3 regions of the Nocardioides pakistanensis genome follow, and region 1 is predicted to be linked to each of the others. Evidence: riboswitches for the same ligand, from Rfam matches in the RefSeq annotation. Region 1 holds a riboswitch; each other region holds the start of a gene.
The links. A riboswitch is a leader RNA that binds a small molecule or an ion and turns the genes downstream of it on or off. The one in region 1 is predicted to bind cyclic di-AMP.

Region 1 (4,942 bases):
GCTGCGCACCAGGAAGACGACGTCGACGTCGTCGTCGTGGGAGCCGGCGGCGCCGGGATGACCGCCGCGCTCGCCGCCGCCCACCACGGGCTACGGACGGTCGTGGTCGAGAAGAGCGCCTACTTCGGCGGCTCGACGGCTCGCTCCGGGGGCGGGGTGTGGATCCCGAACAACCACGCGCTCAGAGCGGCCGGCGTGCCGGACAGCCTGGAGGACGCCCGCACCTACCTGGCCTCGATCGTCGGCGACGTGGTCCCGGAGGAGCGCCGCAACGCGTTCCTCGAGCGGGGGCCCGAGGCGCTCGAGTTCGTCCGCGACCACTCGGCCGTCGACTTCATGTGGGTCCCGGAGTACTCCGACTACTACCCCGAGGCACCGGGCGGCCGTGCGATCGGCCGCAGTGTCGAGCCGCGTCCGGTCAACGGCAAGCTGATCGGCGCGGAGCTCGCCCGACTCCACCCGCCCTACGCGAAGGCCCCGGCAGGGATGGTCGTCACCCAGGCCGACTACCGCTGGATGAGCCTGGCGATGCGCACCCTGAAGGGCCCGATCACCACGCTGCGGATCGTCGCCGGGCGGGTGCTGAACCTGTTGCTGCGCCGACCGATGTACGCCATGGGCGCCGCGCTCGCGATCGGCCTGCGCAAGGGGCTGCTCGACGCCGGTGTCCCGGTCTGGTACGACACCGAGCTCACCGAGCTGCTTCTCGACGACGGCCGCGTGGCCGGCGTACGCCTCCGCCGGGAGGACGCCGAGGTCACGGTGCGCGCCCGCCGCGGCGTGGTGCTCGCCAGCGGCGGCTTCGAGAAGAACCTCGAGATGCGGGAGAAGTACCAGCGCTCCCCCATCACCACCGACTGGACGACCGGCGCGGAGTCGAACACCGGCGGCGGCATCGAGGCCGGGATCGCGGCCGGCGCGGACATCGCGTTGATGGACGACGCGTGGTGGGGCCCGACGATCCCGCTCACCGGCGGGCCGTACTTCTGCCTCTCGGAGCGCAACCTGCCCGGCGCGATCATCGTGAACCAGGCCGGCAAGCGGTACGCCAACGAGGCCTCGCCGTACGTCGACGCCGTGCACGCGATGTACGACGGCGAAGCCGCGACCGGGGTGGGCCACGTGCCGTCCTGGATGATCCTCGACCAGCGCTACCGCAACCGGTACCTGTTCGCGGGACTCGGGCCGCGCCAGCCCTTCCCCGGCCGTTGGTACAAGCACGGCACGCTATTCAAGAGCGACACGGTCGAGGGACTCGCCGAGCAGATCGGCGTGGACCCGGCCGGACTCGCCGAGACGGTTCGGCGGTTCAACGAGATGGCGCGCACCGGCGTGGACACCGATTTCCACCGCGGCGACAGCGCCTACGACAAGTACTACGGCGACCCGACCAACAAGCCGAACCCGTGCCTGGGCCCGATCGACGAGGCCCCGTTCTACGCGGTCAAGATCGTCCCCGGCGACCTCGGCACCAAGGGCGGCGTGGTCACCGATGAGCACGCGCGTGCGCTGCGGCCCGACGGCTCGGTGATCCCGGGCCTGTACGCCGCCGGCAACGCCTCGTCCGCGGTGATGGGCAACACCTACGCGGGCGCCGGGTCCACGATCGGCCCGGCCATCGTGTTCGGCTACCTGGCCGCGCTCGACCTCGCCCGCCCGGTAACGGTCGAGCAGTCCCCCGTCCGGACCGCAGAGGAGAGCTGACATGCCCATCGACCCCGACAAGGCCATCGGCGCGGAGCTGTCCGAGGTCACCTTCGCGTGGACCGAGTCCGACGTCCTGCTCTACCACCTCGGCGTGGGTGCGGGCGCCCGTCCCGGCGACCAGACCGACCCCCGAGCACTGCGGTACACCCTCGACGACGAGCAGCTCCAGGTGCTCCCGTCGTTCGGGGTCGTGGCGCCGACCTTCCACGCCACCGCGCCGCCGAGCCTGGACCTGCCCGGCTGTGACATCGACCTGGCCAGCGTGCTGCACGGAAGCCAGGAGATCGTCCTGCACCGCCCGCTGCCGACGGCGGCACGGGCGACGGTCCGCACCCGGATCAGCGACGTGTGGGACAAGGGCAAGGCCGCGGTGATCGTGCAGGAGGGCGAGGCCCGTGACGAGTCCGGGGAGCCGCTGTTCACGACCCGCTCGAGCATCTTCGTCCGCGGTGAGGGCGGTTGGGGCGGTGACCGCGGACCGTCCACGAAGGTGGACCTGCCCGACCGCGCACCCGACGCCGACGTCAGCTACGCGACGACACCGCACCAGGCGATGCTCTACCGGCTGTGCGGCGACCGGAACCCGCTCCACGCCGACCCGCAGTTCGCTGCGAGGGCCGGGTTCCCGGCACCGATCCTGCACGGACTGTGCTCCTACGGGATCACCCTGCGCGAGGTCGTCGACGCCCTCCTCGACGCGGACACCTCCGCCGTCGCCGGATTCTCCGCCCGCTTCGCCGGCGTGGTCTTCCCCGGCGAGACGATCCGGGTCCGTGCCTGGGACGAGGGCGAGCAGATCCTGGTCTCGGCCACCGTGGCGAGCCCGGACGCGGCGCGGGACGGCGCGCCAGTGCTCGCCGACGCGGTCCTCACCCGCGCCTGAGAGCCTGGTCACGTTCACGCCGGTCCGGTTGGGCCGGCACGTGTCGTCTGCCTAGCCTGGACGGGTTCCGCGTCCCGGCGGAGCGCCGTCCGTGGGCAACGCCGAGTCCTGTCCCGCTCCCGGCCGGCACCGACGAGCATCACCAGGGGCAGGAGCGGGGGAACCGAATCTTCACGGTCCCCGGACCTCGGGGTGAAGCCTCCACCGTCGTACGACGAGCGAGGCCGGGCACACCTTTCCGCCCGAACCCGACAGCTCACCTCGCAGGCGTCCGAGAGGTTCCGTCATGCGCTCACGCATGTTCCTGGCGACGGTCGTCGCCTTCCTTGCCGCACTCGCCCCGAACCTGGTGGCCGCACCTGCCGAGGCCGCGACGCTCCGGACCTGGAAGCGGCTCGCCCAGTGCGAGTCCGGCCAGCGCTGGCACATCAACACCGGCAACGGCTACTACGGCGGCCTGCAGTTCAGCCCGTCGACGTGGCGGGCGTTCGGTGGTCGCAAGTTCGCCCGCAACGCCCACCGGGCCATGCCGCGCGAGCAGATCAGGATCGCCGAGAAGGTCCGTCGCGCGCAGGGGTGGGGCGCCTGGCCGCACTGCTCCCGCAAGATCGGGCTGCGGTAGTGTGACGACCGGAAAGGTGGAACACGTTCTACCTTTCCGGTCGTCGACGTCGTCCCTGAGGAGAGCTTCGTGACCACCAGGGCGATGCGCCGCGCGGCCGTCCGCAGGGCGGTGCCGCTACCGTCCCTGAGCATCCCCGAGGGACGCCTGGTCGAGCTTCCCGGCCGGGGGTCGACGTACGTCACCGACTCCCCCGGACCGAACGGGGCCCCGACAGTGCTCCTGCTGCACGCCGTCGGCTGCACGGGTCTGCTCACGTGGTTCCCGTCGATCCCCGCGCTCACCGAGCGCTACCGGGTGGTCACCCTCGACCAGCGGTGGCACGGCCAGGGCATCACCTCCGAGGAGTTCTCGCTCTACGACTGCGCCGACGACGCCGCCGCAGTGATCGAGACGCTCGGACTCGAGGACGTCATCGTCGCGGGCTACTCGATGGGCTCGGTCGTCGCGCAGCGCACCTGGCGGCAGCATCCCGACCGGGTCGCAGGCCTCGTGCTCGGCGCGACCACGGACAGGTTCCGAAGGTCGCCGGCGGAGATGATGTTCTTCCAGTCGATGGGCCTGTCGATGGGCGCACTCCGCGGCCTGGCCCGTTCCCGGACCGCGCTCGCCGCCGCACGCAGCGCCGCCCGGTTCATGGACATCGACGATCCGGGCGACCTGCACGACTGGGCGCTGGCGGAGTTCCGCAGCACCAGCCCGTGGGCCGTCGCGCAGGCGGTCGCTGCCCTCGGCAGGCACCACTCACGGCCCTGGCTGCGCCGGATCGACGTGCCCACCGCCGTGGTCGTGATGGCACGGGACCGGGTGATCCCCGCCGACCGTCAGCGGACCCTGGCCGCCCGGATCCCCGGCGCCACGACCCACGAGGCCGACGCCGGTCACGCCGGCTGCGTCCTGGCCGCGGAGGAGTTCGTCCCGACCCTGCTCGAGGCGTGTGCCTCAGTCGCCGCGCGCGTGCGCGACGGAAAGCGCCTCGAGCGCCGCGTCGAGCTCTGACGGGATCAGCGCGGCCAGCTCCCGTACCTTCGGCACCAGCTCGCGGCAGGCGAGGACGCCGACGTTCATCCGGCCGTTGTTCGACATCACGGTGATGTTGAGGCCCGCGCCGTGGAAGACCGGCCCGAGCGGATAGAGGGCGTCGATCCGCGCCCCCATGAAATACACCGGGACCGGGGGGCCCGGCACGTTGGAGACCACGAGGTTGTGCACGACCGGGTGCCGCTCGGCGAGCCGGAGCCGGGAGTAGACCCGCACCGCCATCCCGAAGGTGCGCGGCGCTGCGAACTGTGCCCAGTCCTGCAACGTGTCGGCGTCGATCGCACCGTGATGCTCCTTGACGTCGGCGTTGGTCGCCGCGATCGCGCGGATCCGTTCGAGCGGGTCCTCCACGTCGGTGTGGAGCTTGGTGAACATGCCCGAGACCTTGTTGCTGCCGGTCCGCTGTGACTTCCCGTGCACCGAGACCGGCACCATCGCCACCAGGGAGGCGCTCGGCAGCTCGCCGCGGTCGGCGAGGTAGCGGCGCAGCGCACCGCCGACCAGGCCCAGCACCACGTCGTTGACCGTCGCCCCGGCGGCGGCCTTCACCGCCTTGACGTCGTCGAGGTCGAAGTCGGCGAACGCCGCCGATCGGTGCCCGGTGATCGTGCCGTTGAACGACGTCCTGGGTGCGGTGAACGGGGCCGGCATCGCCTTGCCCGCCCGGCCGCGGCCGATCCAGCTGGTCA
Region 2 (4,942 bases), on a different contig from region 1:
GCCACTTGTGCGTGAACTGCCCCTCGGTGGTGCCGACAGCGGAGAAGGCCTCCCGCACCGAGCGGCCGGACTCGACCTCGTCGTAGAGGCGGACCAGGGCCCGCTCGCCGTACCGCTCGGCCAGGAGCTTGCAGGCCAGCCAGGCCGACTCGTACGACGTGCCGAGCAGCTTGTTGGCCGGGTCGAACTCGTCGGGACCGGGAAGCGCGTCGGGCGGGCCGCTGCGCCGGACCTCGGCCAGGATCTGGCTCGCGGTGACCTCCACCGGCAGGTCGGTGCGGGCGAGGGCGACGTAGTCCGCGAACCCTTCGAGGAGCCACAGCGGCATCGTGGAGGTGGCGGCGTCGACGGCGACGTGGGTGGCCTCGTGGCTCATCACGATCTGGGAGCCGTCCTCACCGAGGTTCGTGAAGACCGCGGGGTTGATGAGGATGTGCACCGGCGACGACGGGCTGAGCGAGCCGTCGACCGTCGCCGTGACCGCGGCGATGGAGTCGTAGGTGTCCGGCTCTGCGTCGAGCATCCGGTGGAGCTGGTCGTCGTCAGCCGGGACCTCGACGACCAGCCGGCCACGCCAGCGGGGCAACACGGCCCTGACGTCCTTCACCGCCTGGTCGGCCAAAGTGGTGTAGCGGTCGAGCTGGCCGGGGTCGGCGGCAACCACCAGAGCCCGGGGTGAGCGATGCACCGCGAGGTCGTCGAGAAGCCACAGCGGCACCGGCTGGGCGTCACCGGCTCCGATGCTGCCCAAGGCGACTCCCTCCGGGGTGTCGACGAACGTGAACGGCACCTCCATGGTGCTCGTGGACTCGTCATATCCCTCGACGCGCCAGGAGACCGAGACGTTCCCGACCCACGCGTCCGGGCCGTACTGCCTCCGGACGGGGTCGGGCAGCGCCCCGGACTCCTCGACGAACCGCAACGCCAGCTCGCCGATCCCGAGGGATCGCACGTTGTCGTGGATCCAGCCCAGACTCCGGCGGGCCGCGCGGTCTCCGGGCGCGGCCAGGGTGACCGCACTTCGCCGGGTCCCCGCGGTCAGCGCGTCGTCGAGATCCGCCAGCAGCGTGGCGGCGCCGTCCGCACGCAGGTCGTTGCTCGACGCCGGCTCCGCCGGCTCGGCCGGGGTGATGACCTCCCGGTCAGCGACGCGGAGGACGAGGAACGTGCCGAGCACCGCCAGCAGCACGAAGCCGGCCACCCACAGCAGTGGGCGGCCGGCTCGGGAGACGGGGTCAGCCGATGCGTCGCGCACCGGAGTACGGCATGGAGAAGACGCCGGCGATCCGGACGCCGGTGCCCGGGTTGGCGGCGTCGACGATCTGGCCGTTGCCGATGTAGATGCCGACGTGGCTGACCGGGCTGTAGTAGAAGACCAGGTCGCCCGGCTGCAGGTCGGAGGAGGAGACCGGCGTACCCATGCTCATCTGGGCGCTCGAGGAGTGCGGCAGGCTCACGCCGGCCTGCGCCCAGGCCGCCATGGTGAGACCGGAGCAGTCGTAGGCGTCGGGGCCGGCTGCGCCGTAGACGTAGGCGTCGCCGACCTGCGCGAGCGCGTACTCCACGGCCGCGCCCGCGCGCCCCGAGACCGGTACGTCGGGCAACGGGGTCCGTGTGGCACTGCGGCTGACCCGGCTGGTGCGCGAGGCGGCCGCGGCGTCCATCTCGTCGAGGAGCGCCTCGGCCTCCGCGGCCTTCTCGTCGACCTCCGCCTTCTCCTCGGCGAGCTGCGCCTCGGTCTCCGCCAGGGCAGCGAGCTCCCGCTCGGCGGCGGCCTCGCGCAGCTCCAGCTGCTTGAGCTGGGTCGCGAACTCGGCCATCAGCTGGGCCTGCTGGTCGTTGTAGGCCGAGACCGTGGCGATCTGGTCGAGGAAGGCGTCCGGGTCCTTGGACAGCAGCACCTGGGTGGTGGTCGACAGTGCCTGGCCCTGGTAGGCCGCGACCACGGTGGAGGCGACCTGCTCCCGGACCGCGTCGACGCGCTCCTGCTGCCGGTCGAGGTCCGCGCGCAGGGTCCGCAGGCTCTCCCTGGTCCGCTGCAGCTCCAGCCGTGCGTCGTTGTAGCGCTCGGAGGCCTGCTCGGCCTCGTGGTAGAGCCGTTCGACCTTGGCCGCGACGTCGTCGCGGTCCGGTTCGGCCTGGCTGGGGGCGGCGACGAGCAACGAGCCACCGAGGGTGGCGACGCCGCATGCTGCGATGACGCTGGTGATGCGCTTCCGGCCGTCGAGCACGAGCGGACGGTCTCCTCTTTGTCCTGACGCCTACCGGGTGAGCTGACGGGTTCGGGCGGCAAAGAAGACCCTACGAGCGCGGCAGCCACTCGCGTGGTTGCGCGCGCACGATTCACCCCAAGGAACGTGGTTCCCCGGCTCCGGCCACGACTTCCCCTTCGGGACCGGACTCGGCGCGGCACCTGAGTCGACCCGGTCTGGTCAACTGCCGCAGGTGCCTCCTGAAGGTTATGCGGAGGTCCTGAACGCCGCAAACGATTCCGGCATGTGGCGTGGACCGATTTTGTGACTTTTCAGACGTTGCGGATCCTCAGGTTTGGGTCGCGGCCGACCGGTCAAGCGGAGGCGGCGTTGACGTCAGGGCCGGACAGTGGCGCCACCATCCTCAGCGGGGGCACCAGCCCGGAGCCGGCGAGCACGTCGAGGGCACGTCGCTCGTCGTCGTCGAACCCGAGCTCGGGCGGTGGCCCGAGCAGGACGGTCACCACGCAGTCGGTGCAGGCCGGGCCTCGCACGACGCAGGTGTCGCAGTCGATGTGCACGCTCATGTCGCCTCCTGGGGAAGTCGTTCGCATCGTGAGCAGGACGGTGCCAGGCACCTCCGACAGTTTCCGCGCGGCGTGTCGCAACGGTCGCCCGAGGGTCCGCCGCGAGGTCACGATTCCGACACCTCGCTCCGGGGCCGGCACCATGCTCGGTAAAATCTGTGCCAAGCCCCGATGAACGACGACCGATCCCGCCCCGAGCCCGAGAAGCCGCCGATGACCGATCCCGAGCCCGGCCGGGGCGCCGGCGCCGACCTCGCGCGTGCCGCACGACCGACCGGCATCTACCTCTTGTTCACGCTCGTCGTGGGCCTCCTCGGCGAGCTGCTGCTGGAGAGCGCACGCACCGACTGGAACTGGGCCTACGTGCTCCACCTCGTCGGCCGAGAGAGCGGAGTGCTGCTCCTGGGAGCCGTGGTCCTGGCGTTGGGAGCCGGTCTCGTGCTCGCTGTCAGCGGCCGCATGTGGGTCAGCGGCCTCGTGGTGCTCGGCCTCGCGGCGGTGGTGGGTCTGGCCAGCAACCTCAAGTACGTCGCCCAGCGCGAACCCCTCTACCCACGCGACCTCGTGTTCGCGCTGCAGCCGGACTTCCTCATCGAGATGGTCGAGCCGCGGGTGCTCTGGCAGGCCGGACTCGGCCTGGCCCTCCTGGCGGCCGTGAGCTGGGGGCTGAGCCGCCTGTTCTCGATGTGGCTGCACCGGGCACGCCCGCAAGGACTCCGGCGGAGGACCGCGGTCGTGGGCCGGGCGGGCGCCGCCGCGGCCTGCCTTCTGCTGCTCTCGTCGCTGGCGCAGTTCCAGCAGCCCGGCAACCCGTGGCGGGGAGCGTACGAAGCCTTCGGTGCGGACTGGGCGAAGGCCAGCCAGCCGAACAACTACCGCGCCAACGGTTTCCTGGGTGGCTTCCTCTACAACCTCGACACCCCCGGGATGCGGCGTCCCCCGGGGTACTCACACGAGGCGATGCAACGGATCGTCGCCCGCTACACCGCCGCCGCCGAGGCGTGGAACTCGCAGGCGCGAGGCAGCGTCGAGGACGTCAACGTCGTGATGGTGCTCTCGGAGTCGCTGAGCGACCCGACCCGGTGGGCGGGGATGTCGCTGGCCGAGGACCCGCTCCCCCGCACCCGGGCGCTGATGCAGCGGGCCCCGCACGGGCTCATGCTGAGCCAGAAGATCGGCGGCGGCACGTCCAGCATGGAGTTCGAGGCGCTGACCGGGATGTCGCTGGCCCAGTTCGACCCGGCCATGGACACGCCGTACCAGATGCTGGTGCCTCGCTTCCGCACCTTCCCCTCGGCCGTGCGCACGTTCGAGCGCCTGGGGCACGCCACCACAGCCATCCACCCCTATGAGCCGACGATGTACCAGCGCGACCGGGTGTACCCGATCCTGGGGTTCGATGACCTCGTGGCGCGCGACGACATGACCTACCGCGGCCACCTCGAGGACGGCCGGTTCATCTCCGACCACGCGGCGTTCCGCCAGACTCTCGACACGCTCGAGGACCACGACGAGCCGGTCTTCGTGAACCTGGTCACGATGCAGAACCACACGCCGTACTCCGGCTCCTACTCGCAGCCGGTCCCGGTCACCGGCCTCGGCCCGCAGGGCACCGACATGGTCGGCCAGTACGCCGAGGGCCTGTCGCGCACAGACCTCGCGATCAGTAGGTTCGTCAAGACACTGTCCCGCTCCGACGAGAAGACCGTCCTCCTGCTGTACGGCGACCACCTTCCCGCCGGACTCCCCGACGAGGTCATCGAGGCAAACTCCGACCGGGTCCTGCACGAGACACCGTTCTTCGTCTACGCGAACTTCCAGGACCTCCCGCCGGAGGAGCTGCCGACGACCAGCCCGATCTTCTTCATGCCGCGGCTGCTGCGGATGCTGGATGCACCGCTCACGCCGTACTACGCGTTGCTCAGCGAGCTCGAGCAGCACATCACCGCGATGGAGCACGGCCGGATGCTCGGCCCCGAGGGCGACGAGCTCTCGCCGGGCCAGCTCTCGCCCGAGGCCCGGCGAGTGCTGCGTGACTACCGGTTGGTGCAGTACGACCTGTCGGTCGGGAAGAGGTACGCCGAGGCGATGACCGTGCCCTCCCAGGAGCAGGCCCTCGCCGCCTCAGGAACGGGCAAGTAGCCGGCTCAGCACGACGGCCCC
Region 3 (4,942 bases), on a different contig from region 1:
GGAAAACCCGCTGGTTGAGGATGCCCCCGAGGCCGAGCCGCCGCCGAGGCCACGCCGCCAGACCTCTGCCCCGGCCCGCGAACCCACGCCAGTCGCAGCGCGCTGGTCACCGGGCCACCCGCTGACCATCCGATACCGGCAGCAGCGCCTCGACACGGTCGTCGCGTTGCAGCAGCGGCTGGATGACCTGGGGTACGGGCCGCTCGCGGCCGACGGGCACTTCGGCCCCCAGACCGAGTCCGCAGTCCGCCAGTTCCAGGCAGACGAGGCGATCGCCGTCGACGGCCTGGTCGGCGAGGAGACCTGGAACCGGTTGTTCCGCATCGTCCTCAGCCACTGGAGCCCGGAGGGATGGACCCCGGTCGTGCCCGCGTGGTTCAGCAGATCTCAGGACCCGGCGCAGGCCGACACCTCCGACGCTATCCCCGGCATCGTTCCGGGAACGCCCTCGGCCATCTGCGGCGATGGAACCCTGTCCTACTCCACGAGCCGTTCGGGCACTTGCTCGTGGCACGGTGGTGTCGACACCTGGTACCCGTGAGATCGCCCGGCCCGCAACGGTCACCTGGCGCGAGCCCCGCACACCTACCAGGTGTCTGCCGCTGATGACCGCAAGGTCGGCATAGGGCAGAACATCAAGGCTTCCGTGCGTGGGAGTCGAACACAGGGGTCGTGTGTCAAGGGGTTGCGCACGATCGCACCGAAGGGCGAGGAAGAGCCAGAACTGGCCACCTCGCCCTTCGTCGTCCCGCCGCCGACCCGGCCCCGGCTACGCATGTTGAGCACCATGACGACGCTCAGGACCCGCCGCGCAGCAGCCACCACACTGGTCGTGGTTGGCGTGCTCGCCGCCACCGGCTGCACCGTCGAGACGGACGCACCGGCGGCGCCTACCTCACCGGCCGCAGCGACCAAGGCCCCCGCACCTGTCGCCGTCGACGACCTGACCACGCACGCGGCCACCGTGGCCGATGAGGTGCTCCACTACCGGGCCGTCCGTGGCTCCTACCCGTACCTGGCCGACCTGGCCACCTCCGACCTGCCCGAGGGGGCCATGGTCACCCAGTACGCGGCCACGCCCCGGCTGTTCCGCTTCTGCGTGGTCTCCGAGGCCGACGGCGCCTGGGTCGCGTTCGAGTCCGACCGCGGCGGGGTCACCGGCTCCGGGGCCCGCGGCCAGTGCACCTTCGCCGAGTAGTCGCCGCGATGACCCTGGACGACCCGCTCCTCGGACTGACCGTCCGCACCCTGAACTCGCTGCTTCGAGCCGGGTTCGCCACCGTCGCCGAGGTCGACCAGGCCGACGACGACGACCTGCTCGCCATCCGCCAGTTCGGCCGCGCGCAGTTGGGGGAACTGCGCGCCAAGACAGCCCAGTACCGGACCATCGCCGCGGTCACCGCCTGCCCGCTGCGCCTGCCCGAGCCCGGCGAGATCCCCGTCCGCGACCTGGAGATCACCGCACGCACCCGCGACCGGCTGCTCGCCGCCGGGCTGACCACGGCCGCCGACGTCGAGGCACGGACCGAGGCCGACCTGCTCGCACTTCCCGGCTTCGGCGCAACCTGCCTGGCCGACTACAAGCGCGGGCGGCTCCTGCACGCGGCCCGGCACGGCATCTGCCTGGACCCCGACGCCCTCTTCGCGGGCCTCTCGCATGGTGCCCGCACCCGACGCTGGTGGCTGCGGCACGCGTTGGTGGCCGCCTACGTCGCCGAGCACGGCGTGCTGCCGTCCAGCAGGGCCGTGGTCACCGGCCCGGCGGGGGAGCGGATCTGTCTGGGCTCGTGGCTGGCCAAGCAGCGCGACCTGCACCGCCGCGGCGCGCTACCCCCGCACCGCGTCTCTGCCCTGACGCAGATTGAGGGATGGCGCTGGGACGTCCCGACCGGCAGGCGACCGTCCCGGCAGGCCGCGTAACCAGCGTCACCCCCGCGGGCTGCGGCCGGACGCCGAGGGTCTGCGCATGTCCACTGTCGTTACCAAACCGAGACCGGGGAGCACACGACGTCTCTCCGGACACCTGAAGACAAGTCCCCGCACACCGCGGGGCGCGGTCCAGCCCCGCCGAGGCCCGTCATGGCCGGTCCGTCCGAGCACCACGACCAGCACCAGACGATGACGGGCACGGGAGACCCAGCAGTACCGACGGCGACCTCACCAGAGATCGTCGGCTTGGGGTGAAGCCAGCCATGCTGGCCGGGCCACTTCGACGGCCCGAATCCGACAGGTCACCTTCCGCAGGCGTCGCCGAAGGGAACCTTCCATGTCGATCCACCATCGACCGATCTACCCTGCCCGCTCCGTCCCGCTCGCCCTGGCGACGACCCTGATCGCTGCGATGCTGAGCGCCCTCGCCCCGGCCGTCACGGCCCCGGCAAGCGCGCTCACGGTGCACAAGGCGACCCGGGTGCTCACCGTGGCCGCCGACCTGAAGGGCACCCCGTACCGCTACGGCGGAACCACCCGCCGCGGGTTCGACTGCTCCGGCTACACCCAGTTCGTCTACCGCCGGGTCGGCGAACGCCTGCCGCGAGTCTCCGACGCCCAGTACCGGGCCACCCGCCGGATCCCACGCAGCCAGGCGCGCCGTGGAGACCTGGTGTTCTTCCACTTCGGTTCCAAGCGAGGCCACGTCTACCACGTGGGCATCTACGCCGGGCGCGGCAAGATGTGGCACGCGCCCTACACCGGCACCCGGGTGCACAAGACCCGGATCTGGACCTACCGCGGCGTCACGTTCGGCCGGGTGCGCTGAGGCTCCACCGGTCCGTAGATGCCCCGAAACGGCACGAGAGCCCGCCTCAAAGCGTGTGACCGAGGCGGGCTCTCTTGCGTCCCGCCAGGGAGTTTAGGTCAAAAGGGGCGAGAGGTCACAAACGCCACCTTCGCGCGCGTCGAGGGGTGCTGGTGAGCGTTCCGGCGGGTACCGCACACCTGGGGATCATGGCCGAGACCACCACATCCGTCACCACGCCCGACCTGCGCGACGCCGCTGTCGCCGCCGTCATGGCACGCCACCCGCACCTGACCGGGGAGGCCTTCGACCGCAAGGTGCGCCGGGTGGAGACGATCCTGCGTCACTCCAGCGACGGCCCGACCTGGACCGGTCGCTAGAGGGCCCAGCACCATCACGGGTGCCGGTCACGTCCCAGCGAGCGGATCACCGCCTCGGGGTCGTAGCCGGAGAGCACGAGCAGCAGCATGGCGGCGTCGCTCACCGTCTCCGGCCCTTCGGTGCACGGATCGACTCCGGCGGGAAGCCAGCGGTGACCGGTCTTGGTGCTGCCGTCGAAGCAGCGCCACGAGTCCTCGGGCTCGCAGCGGACCAGGGTGCCCGCCGGTCGCGCATCGACGTAGACCGCCGCGGTGTCGACGTGGCCCTCGACCGGCAGGATCATCACCGTGAACCGGTCATCGCCCCGGCCGGACAGGTCCTCTGGGACGGGCGACTCTGAGGTGGCGCCCTGTGTGGTCATAGACCCATGGTGGCAAAGCCGTCCGACACAGCCCCTATTGCGCCGATAGACCCAGCGAGCACTGTGCACCTCGACCGCACACCTGGAGGCTGTGAACATGAACCGAGAACCCGCAGGCGTGCCCTCCGGCGGCCAGTTCGCCGGGCGCGAGCGTGGTGAGGCAGGTCTCGACCTGACCGAGATCCGCCGGATGGTCGTCGACGAGTACGGCGACGGCATCGACGGCGCGGCCACCTACGGACCCGTCGACAGTGACGACGAATACGACGGGTCGACCCAGGAGAAGGTCAGTCTGCTCGACCGCCGGATCGCGCCGGGGGAGGTCTCGACCATCGAACGTGCCGGAGCCACGATCAGCAACGTCACCTCGAACCTGGTCGCAGCACCGAAGGCTGCCTTGAAGACCGGAGCGATCACGGCCGCCGCCTATGCCACCGCGGTTACCTTCGGCGGGGAGCACGCCGAACCGCTGTCGAACTTCGTCACTCACCACCAGACCCCGGTTGCGGTCGCCGGGGCTGCTGCGGTCGCCATCGTTGGTGCGGTCGCGGCCGCCGCCAAGGGAGACCTGTCGCGGACCGCCCACCCGATCCGGGAGGCCCGCAAGCAGGCGCTACGCGCGGCACGCGCCGAGGCTCGCGAAGCACTCCTGGACCGGCTCGTGGCGCGTGAGGCCGCCCGCGCCGCCCAGCAGGACCGGCAGGAGTCGATCCGCGCCGCGCTGGACCAACAGAACGCACCCGGATCCGCCTGAGCCGCCGACCGCAACACCGGCGGCATAGGGACCGTTGTCACACCCGACGACCGGAGCCCGGTCGCGCCTGCCCCTCGACCGGAAGGCCCTTCGCCCGATGACTGCGCAGCAGATCGCCTCCGTGCCCCGCCAGCGGCCCTCGCGGCTGACCCGGGTGCTCAACACCTGCCACGACATCGGCGGCATCTACTCGCTGACCTACAACGAGGCGGTCGTGCTGACCAACGACTACGCCAAGCACCAGCACGGCGGCATCCCGCGCGGCGGGTTCCTGCTGGCCGCGGCCTGCTCGGGCCACGACGGCAACGTGGCCTTGGAGGACGAGGAGGTCATCTTGCTGCGGGTGTCCTCGGTGACGCCGCTGCCGCACGAGCGGGAACTCGTCTCCGGTCGGATGGCCGTGGTCCGTGACGCCCATGCCACCGAGGCCGACTACGGCAACGTGCTGGACGTGCACACCGCCGTCGAGCACTCCCAGTCGGCGTTCGCCTGCGACGTCGTCGGCGTCTTCTACACCGGCGAGGACGCCGAGCGTGTCGAGTTCGGCGCGGACCTGGACAACGTGTGGTCCTCGGCCCGGTACAAGGTGTTCGCCCCGTCGGCGAAGGCGCTGTCTTGGATCGGGTCGTTCCCGCGCGGCGAGAAGGGTGTGTCCTTGCCGCTGGGCGTGGTCCGGTTCTCCGCGACCCGCCGCAACGCGATCGCGCAC

Region 2: it holds a riboswitch for cyclic di-AMP, as region 1 does, so the genes downstream of both, ACYVIH_RS19110 (C40 family peptidase) here and ACYVIH_RS10765 (transglycosylase family protein) in region 1, are expected to answer to the same signal.
Region 3: it holds a riboswitch for cyclic di-AMP, as region 1 does, so the genes downstream of both, ACYVIH_RS05685 (C40 family peptidase) here and ACYVIH_RS10765 (transglycosylase family protein) in region 1, are expected to answer to the same signal.

What each region holds. Positions count from the first base shown of each region.
Region 1 covers NZ_BAAGUV010000023.1:229,994-234,935, forward strand. Annotated here, with positions in the region: gene kstD (3-oxosteroid 1-dehydrogenase) at 1-1,704, shown strand, start outside; gene ACYVIH_RS10760 (MaoC/PaaZ C-terminal domain-containing protein) at 1,706-2,590, shown strand; cyclic di-AMP (ydaO/yuaA leader) riboswitch at 2,721-2,875, shown strand; gene ACYVIH_RS10765 (transglycosylase family protein) at 2,877-3,212, shown strand; gene ACYVIH_RS10770 (alpha/beta fold hydrolase) at 3,282-4,211, shown strand; gene ACYVIH_RS10775 (WS/DGAT/MGAT family O-acyltransferase) at 4,155-4,942, opposite strand, start outside.
Region 2 covers NZ_BAAGUV010000063.1:41,365-46,306, reverse strand. Annotated here, with positions in the region: gene ACYVIH_RS19115 (hypothetical protein) at 1-1,255, opposite strand, end outside; gene ACYVIH_RS19110 (C40 family peptidase) at 1,236-2,231, opposite strand; cyclic di-AMP (ydaO/yuaA leader) riboswitch at 2,244-2,417, opposite strand; gene ACYVIH_RS19105 (hypothetical protein) at 2,567-2,779, opposite strand; gene ACYVIH_RS19100 (LTA synthase family protein) at 2,951-4,921, shown strand; gene ACYVIH_RS19095 (NYN domain-containing protein) at 4,904-4,942, opposite strand, start outside.
Region 3 covers NZ_BAAGUV010000012.1:220,911-225,852, reverse strand. Annotated here, with positions in the region: gene ACYVIH_RS05700 (peptidoglycan-binding protein) at 1-541, shown strand, start outside; gene ACYVIH_RS05695 (hypothetical protein) at 788-1,198, shown strand; gene ACYVIH_RS05690 (DNA-directed RNA polymerase subunit alpha C-terminal domain-containing protein) at 1,207-1,920, shown strand; cyclic di-AMP (ydaO/yuaA leader) riboswitch at 2,100-2,262, shown strand; gene ACYVIH_RS05685 (C40 family peptidase) at 2,267-2,758, shown strand; gene ACYVIH_RS05680 (hypothetical protein) at 2,911-3,117, shown strand; gene ACYVIH_RS05675 (hypothetical protein) at 3,132-3,479, opposite strand; gene ACYVIH_RS05670 (hypothetical protein) at 3,577-4,233, shown strand; gene ACYVIH_RS05665 (ATP-binding protein) at 4,331-4,942, shown strand, end outside.